3 regions of the Klebsiella sp. Sb-30 genome follow, and region 1 is predicted to be linked to each of the others. Evidence: predicted binding sites of a transcription regulator. Region 1 holds the regulator's gene; each other region holds the start of a gene.
What was found. The regulator CRP, encoded in region 1, controls carbon source genes, mostly activating them, when cyclic AMP is high. The targets are predictions, from matches to a motif close to ATGTGANNNNNNTCACAT.
Positions count from the first base shown of each region.

Region 1 (3,100 bases):
TTTAGCGCGGGCAGCAGCGGCAGACGGCGCTCTTTATCCGCCATCAGGTTGCGAGCGTACAGCGGGCGCTGGGTACGCAGCACCCGGGCTATTCGGCTGAAGTGCCAGGCGCAGAACTGCCCTACCGGGTTGTCCGGATGCTGCCAGGCAATTTTCTCCAGCGCGCCGATCTGCTTATCCATGTTAAAGCGCCGCGGATAGCGGTGGTACAGGATGTCATCGGCCAGCACCCGCAGGCGAGCGGCAACGGTTTGCGCGTTCCAGCGGATCACCGCCTCGGCATGGCTGCGTTCTACCAGTTTTTGTACTTCTTCGGGTTGGTGCAGGCTGACGGAGATATGTTCCTGCAAATCCAGCGCCATCTGAAACGCCCGCAGCAGGCGCTTGTGGTCATTGCGCTGGTTCGCCGCCAGCATATGCATCTGCTGGTAGCATTGGGTGATCAGGTCCACCACCTTCTGCTGGCGCGTGAGCAGCGGCGGCAGTGAAGTGGTGGGATCGATATGCTGGGTCAGCAGGCTGTATTTGGCTTCGCAGTAGTTAGCCAGCTCGCGATAGAGCAGGCTCAGCGATTCGCGCAGCGGCTGCTCGCGCCATAGCCAAAACCAGAACCAGTTAAACAGACCGTACCACAGCGTCCCGAGGGCGTAGATCAGCAGTGGCTCCCAGACGGGCATGTTTCCGGCAAGGCTCAGGGTAAAGATCGCGGCAATCAACGAAGCGGGCAGAAGCCTGGCGTGCAGAGAGCTGATCTCCGCCGTCACGCCGAGCAGCAGCGCCAGGCCGCTGAGAATCAAAGGTAGCGGGATCGCCTGCTGAAGCAGAAGCTGGACGACCAGACTGCAGCCGGCGAACAGCGAACCGCCAATAATCAAGCGTTTAAAAAAACGTTTGTGCGGCGTATCCAGACCGGCGACGTTACAGCAGGCGGGCACCAGCGAGAACAGCAGACCTTGCTGTAAATGACCGAGGAGGAGGCCGATTGCGACAGGCAAACACAACACCAGCGTTTGCCGCAGTGCATAGTTGACTTCCGGGTGGTAAATCAGCCTGCGCCACATAGAGGGAAAACAAAAACGGCGTATTGCGCAAGCAATACGCCGTTTTATCGACTTAACGCGTACCGTATACGACGATAGTTTTACCGTGTGCGGAGATCAGGTTCTGATCTTCCAGCATCTTCAGGATACGGCCAACGGTTTCGCGGGAACAGCCAACAATCTGACCAATTTCCTGACGGGTAATTTTAATTTGCATACCATCAGGGTGGGTCATCGCATCCGGCTGTTTTGCCAGGTTCAACAGCGTCTGAGCGATGCGCCCGGTGACGTCGAGGAAGGCAAGGTTACCCACTTTTTCTGAGGTCACCTGCAGACGGCGAGCCATCTGCGACGACAAGCGCATCAGGATATCCGGGTTAACCTGAATGAGCTGACGGAATTTTTTGTAGGAGATTTCGGCCACTTCACATGCGGTTTTCGCACGTACCCAGGCGCTACGCTCCTGGCCTTCTTCAAACAAGCCTAATTCACCGATGAAATCGCCCTGGTTGAGGTAAGAGAGGATCATCTCTTTACCTTCTTCATCCTTGATGAGCACAGCCACAGAGCCTTTGACGATGTAGTACAACGTTTCTGCTTTTTCACCCTGGTGGATCAGCGTGCTTTTAGATGGGTACTTATGAATGTGGCAATGAGACAAGAACCATTCGAGGGTAGGGTCTGTTTGCGGTTTGCCAAGCACCATGCGCGGTTATCCTCTGTTATAAGCTATCTCCGGGTGCCGACACTACACGGCATCCGGGCATGCAATCGTATTGTTTCCCTATGCCTGGGAAACGGGCTGGTGATTTTTCTTCAGCCTGTAATGTGAACTCCTCTGCATACATGCAGTACATCAATGTAATACTGTAGCATCCCGACTGTTTTAGCATAGCTTTTGCCGCATGTCTCCTGGTGTCTCGCTTCAGCATGATGCAGGTCGCCTTCCGTTGCGAGAATTGTTATGTACGCGTAATCTGTCAGGAAAATTGCAACCTTGGAGTTAAATTTTATGCAAGCTCGTGTGAAATGGGTTGAAGGGTTAACCTTCATCGGAGAGTCGGCGTCAGGTCACCAGATTCTGATGGACGGCAACTCCGGAGATAAAGCGCCAAGCCCAATGGAGATGGTGCTGATGGCGGCGGGCGGATGCAGCGCGATCGATGTCGTGTCTATTTTGCAGAAAGGTCGTCACAACGTGACTAACTGTGAAGTCAAGCTGACGTCTGAACGTCGGGAAGAGGCGCCGCGTCTGTTTACCCATATCAACATGCATTTTATTGTCACCGGCAAGGAGCTGAAAGATGCGGCCGTCTCCCGTGCGGTGGATCTGTCGGCGGAGAAATACTGCTCGGTGGCGCTGATGCTGCAAAAAGCGGTGAACATCACCCATTCGTTTGAGGTGGTAGAGGCGTAATGCCAGATACCCGGTGGCGCGATGCTTACCGGGTTGACACCGTCTTGCAGGCCGGCGCAAGCGTAGCGCCGGCCGCGAATTTAAATTGCTTTACCTTCCATCAAACGCTCCACCAGCGGCGTCATGATGAGCTCCATCGCCAGCCCCATTTTCCCGCCAGGCACCACCAGCGTATTGATATGCGAGATAAACGAGCCCTGTAGCATCGCCAGCAGCCAGGGAAAATCGATATCCGGTAGGTTGCGGAAGTGGATCACTACAAAGCTTTCATCCAATGACGGAATGCCCTTCGCCGCAAACGGGTTGGAGGTGTCGACAGTGGGGACGCGCTGGAAGTTGATATGGGTGCGCGAAAACTGCGGTGTGATGAAGTTGATATAGTCTTCCATTGAACGGACCACGGAATCCATCACCGCTTCACGGGAGTGACCTCGTTCACTGGTATCGCGGATGAGCTTCTGAATCCATTCCAGGTTGACGATAGGCACCACGCCAACCAGCAGGTCGACATTCTGCGCGACGTTATACTGCGGCGTGACAACCCCGCCGTGCAGCCCTTCATAAAACAGGACATCGGTCGGTTCCGGTAGCGGTTGCCACGGTGTGAATGTGCCCGGTACCTGATTCCACGGCACCGCCTCAT
Region 1 is NZ_CM172749.1:436,560-439,659, forward strand. Features, by position in the region: gene AC236I_RS01965 (YccS/YhfK family putative transporter) at 1-1,061, opposite strand, end outside; gene crp (cAMP-activated global transcriptional regulator CRP) at 1,114-1,746, opposite strand; gene AC236I_RS01975 (OsmC family protein) at 2,053-2,457, shown strand; gene AC236I_RS01980 (phosphoribulokinase) at 2,538-3,100, opposite strand, start outside.

Region 2 (3,100 bases), 670 kb from region 1:
TGCGCCATCTGCGCGTTCAGCTGCTGCAGATTGCGGATCTCATGGGCCAGCGTATGCCGCTCACGCGCCTCCTGGCCAAAACTGTCCTGCACCTGGCGGCGGAAACCGTCCAGCTGTTCACGCAGCGGCGTCAGCAGGCCATGTAAACTCTGCCGGTTCTGCTCATCGACGCGCCGGTTGCTGTGTTCGAAAATGCGGTTTGCCAGGTTTTCAAACTGCTCGCTCAGACGCTGTTCGCTGTTCACCATCTGGCGGATTTTATCCTCGGCGTGGATCCGGGTAGATTCAAGGCGGGTGGTGACTTCGCGGAGATCGGCCTCCAGAGAGCTATTGATATCACGCAGGCTGCGCAGTTCGTTATTCAGCAACTCACATTCATCGCGCCAGTGGGCCTCCTGCACCAGCTGCTGGCGCGCGGCGCTGAGCTCGATATCCAGTTCACGGCGCTCCTCGATAAGGTCGGCGCGAATTTGGTCAGCTTTGGCTTTGGTCGCCAGCCACCCTGCGACCAGCCCTACGGCCAGCGCCACGATGGCACTTATCACAATCGAGATATCCACAACGCCCCCTGCGGCAACAACTTACGGCACAAAAATAGAATTGTGCTGTACAAACGTCCAGTTTAAAAGAGATTTCCTGCGAGGCGCAGCGCAAAAAAGAAAGGCCGGAAGATCCGGCCCTGGGTGGAGAGGCGAGGAATTACAGCAGACGGCGAGCCGCTTCGACGACGATTTTTACCGCGTGGCTTTCGGTTTGCTTCATGGTTTCCGCGTTCGGAATTTCCTGCTGGGTACGGTTGACGATAACCCCGGCAACCATCCCGGCACGCAGCCCCTGGCTGGCACACATGGTCAGCAGAGTCGCAGACTCCATCTCGTAGTTCATGACCCCCATTGACTGCCACTCTTCCATAGAACCTTTAAAACGGCTGACCACGCGACCGGAGAAGGTGTCGTAGCGCTCCTGGCCCGGGTAGAAGGTGTCAGATGATGCGGTCACGCCGATATGGGTGGTCGCGCCGATCGATTTGGCCGCTTCAACCAGCGCAGTGGTGCAGGCAAAGTCAGCCACGGCCGGGTATTCCATCGGCGCAAAGTGCAGACTCGCGCCATCGAGACGTACGGATGCGGTGGTAACCAGCACGTCACCGACGTTAATGTGTGGCTGGATAGCGCCGGTGGTGCCGATACGCAGGAAGGTACGAATCCCCAGCTGCGCCAGTTCTTCAACGGCGATGGACGTTGACGGGCCGCCGATACCGGTAGAGCAGACAATGACCGACTTGCCATCCAGTTCGGCACGCCAGGAGGTAAATTCGCGGTGAGATGCCAGCTTGACCGGCTTATCCATCAGCGCGGCGATCTTTTCCACACGCTCCGGATCGCCAGGGACGATAGCCAGCGTAGCCCCTTGTAAATCGTTTTTGGTGAGGCCGAGATGAAAAACATCAGACTTAGACATAAAAAACTCCTCTGTGGGTCGAATTATCAGCAGAAGCAAAACGGTACTTTACAGAAGCTACCCGCTTAGTTTTGTGACAAAAATCACCATGAACAAAAATCATTGCAATGATTTTCCATCAAAAAGTGATAAACATCACATTAACAAGTTATATTCATCGTGTCTGAACAAAAGATAGCCTGTTTCAGGCACTGTGCTTTGTTAACGTCCGGTCGATAGCGTCTATAGTTATCGATGCGCTAATAAATAAGGGTACGGAGAATACCATGACCACAACCAAGCAACCTGGCTTTGCGCCTGCAGCCACGCCGCACGCTTCTACCGCCGTTCATACCTCGGAGGAGAGCATCATCACAGGCGAAACGTCGATCCCCACTCAGGGAGAGAACATGCCGGCCTATCATGCTCGTCCGAAGAACGCCGATGGCCTGCTGCCGGTCGTTATCGTTGTTCAGGAAATTTTCGGCGTCCATGAACATATCCGCGACATTTGCCGCCGTCTGGCGCAGGAGGGATATCTGGCTATCGCACCAGAGCTCTACTTCCGCCAGGGCGATCCGAATGACTATACCGATATCCCCACCCTGTTCCAGGAGCTGGTCAGCAAAGTGCCGGATGCGCAGGTGCTGGCCGACCTCGACCATGTCGCCAGCTGGGCCGCACGCCACGGAGGCGATGCTCATCGTCTGCTGATCACCGGCTTCTGCTGGGGTGGACGCATTACCTGGCTTTATGCCGCCCATAACCCGCAGCTGAAAGCCGCCGTCGCCTGGTACGGGAAGCTGGTCGGGCAGAAAACCCTGAACTCAGCGAAATATCCGGTGGATATCGCCGTTGATCTCAACGCGCCGGTGCTGGGGTTGTACGGTGGCAAAGACGCCAGCATTCCGCAGGATACGGTGGAAACCATGCGTCACGCGCTTCGCGCGGCCAACGCCAAAGCGGAGATCATCGTCTACCCGGAAGCCGATCACGCCTTTAACGCCGATTATCGCGCCAGCTATCATGAAGAATCGGCCAAAGACGGCTGGCAGCGTATGCTGGCATGGTTTGCGCAGTATGGCGGGAAGCGCGCGTAAGCCGCTATCGGTTGCCGATATGGCGGTTAATCATATCGGCGATCGTTCCGTCACTCTTCCATGCCGCCAGACAACCACAGACAAATTCATAGTGCTGTAGCCGGTTTCGGGGAACGCAAATCGCTTGCTGTATCTGGCTGAAACTATCAGGCAGGAGGCGATACTGGGGATGTTCCCGCGCCACGCTGGCAAGCGGCTGACGGATCCCGGCAACCATCTCCCCTTCCCCGGCGATAAACGCGCGGATCGCCTCCTGGGAGGTAGCGTACTGCTGCATCGCCGCATGGCGTAGCGTTCGAATCAGATACAGTTCATAGGCCGCCCCTCTCCCGACGTTAATCGTTACTCCCGGGCGATCCATCGCTTGTACGGAGTGAATATCGCTGTCGTTTCTGACCAGCACTGAACTTTCAATCGTGACATACGGCGGGGTGAAGCACAGTTTGTCTTCACGAGCGGGATCAATCGCCAGGAAAGCAATATCCCACTGGTCCAGCAAAGCTACATCAACCACTTTCCCGGCCGTCGGCCAGGTCACAAATCGCGCCTCGCAACCGCAT
Region 2 is NZ_CM172749.1:5,153,946-5,157,045, forward strand. Features, by position in the region: gene rmuC (DNA recombination protein RmuC) at 1-560, opposite strand, end outside; gene udp (uridine phosphorylase) at 700-1,461, opposite strand; gene AC236I_RS24080 (dienelactone hydrolase family protein) at 1,728-2,540, shown strand; gene AC236I_RS24085 (transporter substrate-binding domain-containing protein) at 2,545-3,100, opposite strand, start outside.
Region 2: the regulator CRP is predicted to act here: its motif matches at 1,585-1,602, upstream of udp (uridine phosphorylase).

Region 3 (3,100 bases), 2.6 Mb from region 1:
AGGCGACCGAGGTCGCCTTTTTGGATCAATGTCTCATCTCAACTTATTTGGAGATGTGAGCGATCAGGTCCAGAACTTTGTTGGAGTAACCCGTTTCGTTGTCGTACCAGGAAACCAGTTTCACGAAGTTGTCGTTCAGTGCGATACCTGCTTTAGCATCGAACACGGAAGTGCAAACTTCGCCGTTGAAATCGGTAGAAACAACGTCGTCTTCGGTGTAACCCAGAACGCCTTTCATTGCGCCTTCAGAAGCCGCTTTGATTGCTTTCTTGATTTCTTCGTAAGACGCTGCTTTTTCCAGACGAACGGTCAGGTCAACAACGGATACGTTCGGAGTCGGAACGCGGAACGCCATACCGGTCAGTTTGCCGTTCAGTTCTGGCAGTACTTTACCTACTGCTTTAGCAGCACCGGTAGAGGACGGGATGATGTTCTGTGCTGCGCCGCGGCCGCCGCGCCAGTCTTTGTGAGACGGGCCGTCAACGGTTTTCTGAGTCGCGGTGGTCGCGTGAACGGTGGTCATCAGGCCTTCGATGATGCCGAAGTTGTCGTTGATAACTTTAGCCAGCGGAGCCAGGCAGTTGGTGGTGCAGGATGCGTTAGAAACGATGTCCTGGCCTTCGTATTTGTCAAAGTTAGCGCCTTTAACAAACATCGGAGTGTTGTCTTTGGACGGGCCAGTCAGAACGACTTTTTTCGCGCCAGCAGTGATGTGTTTACGAGCGGTTTCGTCAGTCAGGAACAGACCAGTTGCTTCAGCAACAACGTCAACGCCTGCTTCGTTCCACTTCAGGTTAGCCGGATCACGTTCAGCGGTAACACGGATTTTTTTACCGTTAACGATCAGATGACCGTCTTTCACTTCAACGGTACCGTTAAAACGGCCGTGAGTGGAGTCATACTTCAGCATGTATGCCATGTAGTCAGCGTCTAACAGGTCGTTGATTGCAACGATCTCGATGTCAGAACGTTCCTGAGCAGCACGGAAAACAATGCGACCGATACGGCCAAAACCGTTGATACCTACTTTGATAGTCATATATTCCACCAGCTATTTGTTAGTGAATAAAAGGTTGCCTGTAAAATTACAAAAACCTTACGCAGCGTCAAGCGGAATCGTGTCAATCATTGCGACAAATCAATCCTGAGCATACCTTTGCTCGAATGTTTTGCCTCACTCTCCCTTTGAGCCCAATTCCATATTGGGGCCGCGCCCGGAATTTTAAAGGGCGTTAAAGATAAAAATGTGATGTTAGTCACAATTATCTGGGCTGCCTTTTGGCATCGAATAAGTTTAGAACAAAAGTCCACGCTTCATTGTTAATGTTTTGTTAGAATCGAGGCGTAAAGTTGTCCTTTCACAGTGAGAAGCAAGCACATGGCGAATAAACCCTCCTCGGACGAGCTCAAAAAAAATTTGAGCGAGATGCAGTTTTACGTGACGCAGAATCACGGTACTGAGCCGCCGTTCACCGGACGACTGCTCCACAACAAACGGGACGGCGTCTACCACTGCCTGGTGTGCGACGCGCCGCTGTTTCACTCGCAAACGAAGTATGATTCAGGCTGCGGCTGGCCGAGCTTTTACGAGCCGGTGAGCGAGGAGGCGATTCGCTATCTGAACGATTACTCTCACGGTATGCAGCGCACTGAAATTCGCTGCGGAAACTGCGATGCGCATCTGGGACATGTATTTCCCGATGGACCGCAGCCGACGGGGGAGCGTTTTTGCGTCAATTCGGCCTCATTAAGCTTCAATGACGACGATAATGGCGAGCAGATTAAAGGTTAAAGAAACGATTCAGCAAATTATTCCAGTGCGGAGTTGAGCGGACCATGGAAATCGAGCAAATAATAGACAGTATGACGCCGGAAGTGTATCAGCGCCTGGCGACGGCGGTGGAGCTGGGAAAATGGCCGGATGGTGTGGCCTTAACGCCCGAGCAGAAAGAGAACAGCCTGCAGCTGGTGATGCTCTACCAGGCGCGGCATAACAGCGACGCGCAGCACATGACCATCGACACCAACGGCCAGATGGTGATGAAGAGCAAGCAGCAGCTGAAAGAAGATTTTGGTATCGCGCCCAAGCCGATTGCCACGCTGAAGATGCAGTGACGGGACGGACTGATGCCCGCAGGGGTTAACCCTTGCAGGGCCTGTAGTTGGATTAAGCAGGCCCGGTAATCCTTGCAGGGCCTGTAGTTGGATTAAGCAGACCCGGTAATCCTTGCAAGGACCTGCGGCTGGATTTAACAGGCCCGGTAAGGCAACGCCGCTACCGGGCAAAGTTGTAGCCTTCGGGTGGGGCGCCGCTTATCTCACCCGACGGCCGATCGCCGATTAATGTTTAATCCCAAGCGATGTCGCGAGCTGCTTCGCCAGCTGATTGTGGTCATCGGCGCCATACTCCCAGAACATAGCCCCCGCCAGACCTTTTTGCTTAATGTAATCAGCCTTTATCGCCACCGAACGCGGATTCTCGTATGACAACGCGAACAGCGCTTTGCCGTCCGCCGACTGGATCGACAGCCACGGTTCCTTCGCCTCATCATCCCAATGTTCGGTAAAGCGTTTTTGCGGGTCGTTAAGCATTTTGTCGACGATGTCGTTATATTTCACGTACGTGTCTTTCGTCAGATCAAAACCCAGCGATGAAAACAGGGCGATTTGCTGTGGTCCGAACCACGGCTGAGTGACGGGATTTTTTTGCGCATCCGGCTTCGTCCAGTCGATACCCGGCTCAAGGGCGCGTTTTGGCACCCGGCCATAGAAGCCAATCCCCAGGTTCATCTGGCTCGGTTTTAAACCGGCGGCGAGATAGTTATTGACCACAAAATCGGCGCTGTACTTATCCGCAGCCGCGACCGTCGGCCAGCGGGTTGAATCATACAGGTTGGCGTTGAAGTACTGGGTTCCGTAGGCCATGTCGTAGGTCATCAGGTTGATATAGTCGAGCGACGGCGCAATCGCTTTAATATCCACCCAGCTTTTCGGGCTCTCGGCGTTAGCGCCCACGGCGATGGTCACCAGTTTCCTGCTCCCAAAAGCCGCGCGCAGCTCTTTCAGTAAGGCCGTGAAGTTATCGCGATCGGCCGGTTGG
Region 3 is NZ_CM172749.1:3,174,757-3,177,856, reverse strand. Features, by position in the region: gene gapA (glyceraldehyde-3-phosphate dehydrogenase) at 44-1,039, opposite strand; gene msrB (peptide-methionine (R)-S-oxide reductase MsrB) at 1,379-1,792, shown strand; gene AC236I_RS14865 (YeaC family protein) at 1,837-2,115, shown strand; gene chiD (chitinase ChiD) at 2,341-3,100, opposite strand, start outside.
Region 3: the regulator CRP is predicted to act here: its motif matches at 1,245-1,262, upstream of msrB (peptide-methionine (R)-S-oxide reductase MsrB).